2 regions of the Arthrobacter sorbitolis genome follow, and region 1 is predicted to be linked to the other one. Evidence: predicted binding sites of a transcription regulator. Region 1 holds the regulator's gene; the other holds the start of a gene.
The links. Region 1 encodes HspR, which represses chaperone genes until heat shock. Its sites were predicted from a motif close to AAGTTGAGTCNNNNNGACTCAACTT; they were not measured.
Positions count from the first base shown of each region.

Region 1 (3,392 bases):
GGCCTGCGCCTCGAAGCGCCGCACCTCGAGCTCGGCGTTACGCCGCGCGGCGTCGATCGCCGCCGCCTCGCGGGAGGACGACGCCAGCGCGTCGTGGACGCCGATGGCCGCCTGGGCCGCCGCGCGGCGCGCCAGCATCGCGTCGTACTCCAGGGCGTTCTGCTGCACGCGCTGTTCGAGCCGCCGCACGTCGTCGTGGAGACGGCGTGCCTGCTGCTCCGCTTCGTGCAACTGGCTGGTGAGGGTCTCGAGGCGCCGCCGCGCGGTCATCGACTCGCGGATCGCCGCCCGGGCGGCGTCGTCGTCACCGCGCTGGACAGCCGCGGCCGCCGCGGCCTCGATCCGGTTCACGTAGTCGGCGGCCTCGTTGGCCGCGAGGCCTACGCGGTGGTGATGCGCCGCGACGTCCGCTGCCCCCCGGCGCGCCTGGTCGAGGAGCGCGCGCTGCGCCTGCTGGGCCGTCTGCGCCTGGACCCTCGGGTCCTCCTTGGATTCCGCCGCCGCGTAACGGTTGGCCTGCACGATGCGCGTGATGCGGCGTTTGATCGACACTGTGGGACCCCCGGGTCGGTGGTTGGGTTGCGGCTACCTGGTCCAACCGGTCACCAGGTCTGCCGGTTCCCGTAGCTGTCCCGCCACGTGGCCATGGCGGAGATCTCGGTGCGGAGGCGGTTGGTCGCCTGGTCGAGCTGCAGGGTGTCGATGGACCGGGACGTCTGCAGGAGGCAGCGGCGCAGATCGGCGGAGAGTTCGTCGAGCGCCCGGGCCTGCGCCGCGAGGTCGGTCGTCCACTCCTGCTTGAGGGCGCGGTTCGGCTCGCGGTCGGCGGCACGCAGCAGGTTCTCGAGCGAGGCCGCGGCCTGGTCGATCTCCGCGGCGGCACGTGGCAGGTCACCGACGGGACGCCTCTGCGCCCCGGCCTCCGCGAGGGCGAGGTGCGTGGCGCGGGACGAGCGCTTGAGGTCGGCGATGAGGCGCGCGGGCTCCCTCGTCAGCCGGTCCGGGGCGTAGGCACGGGCAGCGAGCGTGCCACGGTCCTTCGTGCGCTCGATGATGCGCGACCGCCTGACCTTGCGTACCACCAACCAGCCCGCGACGCCCGTACCGGCACCGAGGGCCGCGACGACGCCTGCACCGACCACGAGGGCCTCGACGAAGAGTTCAAACATGCCGCAGCTCCGGGAAGGTTTCCATCCGTCCAGTCTGCCCGCGTCCCCTGACAAATTCCACCGCAGCCTGCCGGACGCCACCCTGCGGACGGCGACGCGAGCCCGGGGAGACGCGCCTTCCGGCCCCCTCCGCGGCGGCGCCTAGTTCGCTCTACGCGCAGTGTCCGGGCGCCACACCACGAGCGCCTGGCTGCGCGGGCGGGGGCGCTGGCCACGCGCCAGCGTCACGACGTCGCCCGCGAGCCCGGCGGCGAAGATGCGGCTGGACTCGGAGTGCAGGCGGCGGGACGCCAGCTCGGCGGACAGCTCGGTGACGCGTGCCCTGAGGGCCGCCACCTGGTTCTCGAGCTCGAGGATGCGGCGGATGCCTTCGAGGGACACGCCCTCCTGGGAGAGACGCTGGATCTCCCGCAGCGTCCCGACGTCCTTCTGCGAGTAGCGCCTCGCGCGGCCCGGCGCCCGGCTGGGCGTCACGAGGCCCAGCCGGTCGTACTGGCGCAGCGTCTGCGGGTGCATGTCGGCGAGCTCGGCGGCCACGGAGATGACATAGATGGGCATCGTGTAGTCCATGGTGGGCCTCCTTCCCTCGCCGGGGCTCCCGGCGATCGCTCGGATCATCGGTTACAGGCGCGCCTTCGCGGCGAGCCCGGCGCGCGGGTCGGCGTCCTTCGTCGCGTCCCTGAAGGATTCGACGGCGGCCTCGGCCTCGCGGGACAGGTTCTGCGGGACGACGACGTCGACGGTGACGAGCAGGTCGCCCGTCGCCTTCGAGGTCTTCACGCCGCGGCCCTTCAGGCGCAGCGTCCGGCCCGAGGGCGTACCGGCGGGGATCCGCATCTTGACCAGGTCACCCGTGAGCGTGGGCACCTCGATCTGGGCGCCGAGCGCCGCCTCGGGGAAGCTGACCGGTACATGCACGCGGATGTTGTCGCCGTCGCGCTTGAACAGCGGGTGCTCCTTGACGGAGACGGTGACCATCAGGTCGCCCGGCCCGTCCTGGCCCGGCTGCCCCTTGCCCTTGACGCGGACCTTCTGCCCGTCGCGGATGCCCGCGGGGACGCGCACGTCGATCTGCTCGCCCGAGGGTTCGCGCAGGCCGATCGTGGTCCCGTTGATGGCCCCCGCGAAGGAGATGGACGTGGACGCGGTCCGGTCGGCACCCTTCTGCGGCCGCGTCGACTGGAAGCCGCCCGGGAAGCCGTTGCCGCCTCCGCCGCCGAACAGGTCGGCGAACTCGGGCGGGAGGTTGCTGTTCGAGAAGCCGGTGCGCTGGCGGGTCCCGGTCCCCTGGCCGAAGAGGTTCCCGAAGATGTCCTCGAAGCCCGCACTGCTGCCGGCGCCGCCACCGGTGCCGCCGGCGGAGAAACGTGCTCCTCCGCCCATCGCGCGGATGGCATCGTACTGCTGGCGCTCTTCGTCGTCGGACAGCACCGAATAGGCTTCCGACACGTCCTTGAAGGTCTTCTCGGAGGCCGCGTCACCCTGGTTCTGGTCGGGGTGGTACTTGCGGGCGAGCTTCCGGTACGCCTTCTTGATGTCGGCGCCGGAAGCATCCTTGGAGACACCCAGGATCTTGTAGAAATCCTTGTCGACCCAATCCTGACTGGCCAATTGGCGTCTCCTTTCCTAGTTCTTCCAATTCAAAAGCGAGTAGGCGGCGTACGCCGGGACGGTTCCCGAGGAAGGCGGCTTCAATATTCCAAGGGCCCCCAGGGCCCGCAGGAATTTCGTTGCCGCCGTTCGGGAGCCGTCCCGGCGTCCGCGCAGCGCGGTAACAACTACTCCGGCACAGCCACGATGACCTGGGCGGCCCGGAGGACGCGCTCGCCCTTGCGGTAGCCCGCGCGGAGGATCTGGCTGACGCTGTCGGCCTGCACGTCCGCGCTGGGCTGCTGGATGAGCGCCTCGTGGATGTTCGGGTCGAACGCGACGCCGACCTCGTCGATCCGGGTGAGCTCGTACGTCCTGAGCGCGTTCTCGAACTTGCCGGCGATGGCCGCGAAGGGCCCTTCGGCGAGGTCGCCGTGCTGGCGTGCGGCATCGATGTCGTCGAGGACGGGCATCAGCGAGTTGATCACGCCGATGACCGCCTGATCTCGTGCGACATCGCGGTCGCGCTCCACGCGGCGGCGGTAGTTGACGTACTCGGCCTGCAGGCGGAGGAGGTCGTTGCGGAGTTCCGCGACGACGTCCACCGTGGGATCGCCCCCCTCGGCACCGGCC
Region 1 covers NZ_JBTNDM010000002.1:248,280-251,671, reverse strand. The annotation lists gene ACX80K_RS05845 (PspA/IM30 family protein) at 1-552, opposite strand, end outside; gene ACX80K_RS05840 (hypothetical protein) at 603-1,169, opposite strand; gene ACX80K_RS05835 (heat shock protein transcriptional repressor HspR) at 1,311-1,739, opposite strand; gene ACX80K_RS05830 (DnaJ C-terminal domain-containing protein) at 1,791-2,780, opposite strand; gene ACX80K_RS05825 (nucleotide exchange factor GrpE) at 2,948-3,392, opposite strand, start outside.

Region 2 (3,392 bases), on a different contig from region 1:
ATCCCTCCCGCCGGGTGGGCACCCTGTCCAAGGGCAACAAGCAGAAACTGGGCCTGGTCCAGGCGTTCATGCACCGGCCCGAACTGCTGGTCCTCGACGAGCCGACCTCGGGCCTCGATCCCCTGGTCCAGCGGGAGTTCCTCGCCCTCGTCCGGGAGGCGAGGGCGGGCGGGCAGGCCGTCTTCCTCTCCTCCCACGTGATCTCCGAAGTGCAGCACGGTGCCGACCATGTCGCGGTGCTCCGCGAGGGCCACCTGGTCCGCTCGGCACGCGTCGCCGACCTGCGCGACGAGGCTCCCCGCTCGGTGCGCCTCGAGCTGGACCACGCCCTGACCGAGGCGCAGACCCGGGCCCTGGACCGCGCGGGCCTGGAGATCCTCGCGACGGAGGAGTCGCACGGTGACGCCGGCAGGCGTGTGGTGGTGGAGGGTCGCCTGTCGGGTTCGCCCGCGGCCCTGATCCCCCTCGTGGCCGAGCTCGCGCCGCAGGACGTCGTCATCGAGGAGCCCGACCTCGAACAGGCCGTCCTCGGCCTGTACGGCCGGCCCGGCCCGCTGCACGCCGGAGCGCGCCATGGCTAGCACCCTGCCCCTCGTCCGCCACGCCGTGCAGCGCTCCCGCGTCGGGCTGGTCGGCTGGTCCGCGGGCGTGGTGGCCGCGAGCCTGCTCTACCTGCCGATCTATCCGTCCATGGGGGCGTCCGGCCAGCTCCAGTCCGTCGTCTCGTCCCTGCCTCCGGAACTGGTCTCCACCCTCGGCTTCGACTCGATCACCACGGGCGCGGGCTATGCGCAGGCGACCCTGCTGGGACTGATCGGTTTCGTCCTGCTGACCATCGCCGCCGTGGGCTGGGGAGCGGCCGCGATCGGCGGCGAGGAGGAGAGCGGCGCCCTCGAACTCACCCTCGCGCACGGCGTCACGCGCACGCAGGTGGCCCTCGAGGCGGCCCTCGCCCTCGGCCTCCGGCTCGCCGTCGTGTGCAGCGTCCTGCTGGTGGCACTCCTCGCGCTGGACGGACCCTCCGGGCTCGGGATACCGGCGGGCCACGCCGTCGCCGGGGCGTTCGCGCTGTACCTGCTGTCCCTGCTGAGCGGCCTGGCGTCGGTCACCGCGGGCGCCCTGACCGGTTCGAGGACGGCCTCGATCGCGGCGGGCGCGGGCGTGGCCGTCCTCGGCTACGCCTTCAATGCGCTCGGGAACCAGGCGGAGGCCGCGCGCTGGGTGAAGGACCTCTCCCCCTACGACTGGGCCTTCTCCCCGGCGCCGCTCGCCAACGGCCTCGGGAACGGTGCGGCGGGCGGCATGGCGGTGCTCCTCGGCCTCTGCGGCGTCCTGGTGGTGGCCGCCGTCGTGGGGCTGTCCCGCCGCGACATCGGCCGGTAGCACCGACCGGGCTACTACTGGCGGTACCCCTCCACCTGGCTGACGGGCCGCGCATCGGCGTCGGCGGGGTTCCCGCCGGCGTCGGCCTTCGCACGGCGCTGGCGGAGCAGGTCCCAGCACTGGTCGAGGTCCTCCCCCACCTTCTTCAGGCGTGCGACGTGGTCCTGGTGCGCCTCGGCCGCGCCGGCGTCCTGCGGCTGCTCGCGGAGGTCGTGTTCCTCCTGCACGAGTGCCTGGATGCGCTGGAGGAGGTCCTGGTCGTCCATCGTGCTATCCCTTCGTCGTCGCCGGTCCGGCGTGAGCGGATGATCAGCAGGCTTTTCTTCAGGCTACTGAGGCGGTGGGCGGTTGACCAGCACGATCACCGGCCTATCCAGAGGGGCGTGCCGGGGAATTTGGCGCGGCGCCCGGATGCCCTAAGCTGTTGGAGAACCAATTGCCTGTGTAGCTCAGTCTGGTAGAGCATCCGCTTCACACGCGGAAGGCCCGGGGATCGAGGCCCCGCGCAGGCACGAGGATCAGCTGGTGGCAGCACCCTGGAAGGCCCGTACCGATCCGTCGGTACGGGCCTTCTGCGTTGCCCCGGGACGTCGGGAGTTCGTTGTGGGCGAACACGGCGATTGCTGGCACTCGCAGGGGTCGAGTGCTAACATTTTTCCGTAGTTGAGCGAAGGACGCTCAACCTCCAGATGCGAAGGAGTTGTTTCCAGTGGCCATGAAGTTCGATCCATTCCGCGAGCTGGACCGCGTTGCCGGCGCCCTCCTCGAGAGCCGTCCCGGACTCCGCCTCATGCCGATGGACCTCTACCGCGAGAAGGACCACTACATCCTCTCGGCGGACCTTCCGGGCATCGATCCCGGATCGGTCGACATCGACGTCGACGGCCAGCTCCTCACCATCCGCGCGGAGCGCACGCTGCGCAGCGCCGAGGGCGTGAAGTGGCTGACCCGCGAGCGCGAGAGCGGCTCGTTCCTCCGCCAGCTCAGCCTGGGCCAGGGCGTCGACACCGAGGGCATCTCCGCCCGGTACGAGAACGGCGTCCTGAGCGTCGCGATCCCGGTCAGCGAGCGCGCCAGGCCGCGCAAGATCGAGATCGTCAGCGGCGAGGACTCGGCGCCGGTCCGGTCCAGCGCCGTCCGCGGTCCGACCTCCGGCAGCGGACACCAGGACGCCGTCGAGTCCTGATCGCCCTACCAGTACCCCCGGGCCCCGTGCCCGGGGGTACTGCGTCGGAAGGACCCCTTGCGGCGTCGCGCGCCGGGCACGAAGGATGGGGATATGGACTTCACACCCACCAAAGCAATCGTCACCGGCTCCGATTCCGGCATCGGCCGGGCCACGGCCATCGCCCTCGCAGCGGCAGGCTGCGACGTCGGCGTCACCTGGCACTCCGACCAGGAGGGCGCGGAGGAGACCGCGCGCCTCGTCCGGGAGAAGGGCGTGCGGTCCGCCGTCGCGCAGCTGGACACCACGGACGCCCCCGCCTGCGGTGACGTCGTCGACCGGCTCGCGGAGGAACTCGGCGGCCTCGACGTCTTCGTCAACAACGCGGGCGTCAACGGCGGCACCATGTTCATGGAGACCGACTGGGACACCTGGCGCGGCACCATGGGCGCCAACCTGGACGGCGCGTTCGTCTGCCTCCAGCGCGCCGCACGGCACATGCTTGACGGCGGCAGGGGCGGCCGCATCATCGCCGTCACGAGCGTCCACCAGGAGCAGCCGCGCGTGGGCTCCGCGGCCTACGACGCCTCCAAGCACGGGCTCGGCGGACTGATCCGCACCATCGCGCTCGAGCTGGCCGACCGTGGCATCACCGCGAACGCGGTCCTGCCCGGCGAGATCAACACCCCGATGAACTCCTCCGAGGACGAGGACCCCCGCACCATGGACCGCCCCGGGATCCCCGTGGGCCGTCCGGGAGCGCCGGAGGAGATCGCCGACGTCGTCGCCTTCCTCGCCTCCGGGGCCTCGAGCTACGTCAACGGCGCCTCGTTCGTCGTGGACG
Region 2 covers NZ_JBTNDM010000003.1:192,689-196,080, reverse strand. The annotation lists gene ACX80K_RS09340 (ABC transporter ATP-binding protein) at 1-581, shown strand, start outside; gene ACX80K_RS09335 (ABC transporter permease subunit) at 574-1,383, shown strand; gene ACX80K_RS09330 (DUF2630 family protein) at 1,398-1,649, opposite strand; tRNA gene ACX80K_RS09325 (tRNA-Val) at 1,822-1,895, shown strand; gene ACX80K_RS09320 (Hsp20/alpha crystallin family protein) at 2,099-2,569, shown strand; gene ACX80K_RS09315 (SDR family oxidoreductase) at 2,663-3,392, shown strand, end outside.
Region 2: a site for HspR is predicted at 2,044-2,068, ahead of ACX80K_RS09320 (Hsp20/alpha crystallin family protein). Genes of this name have one in related genera too.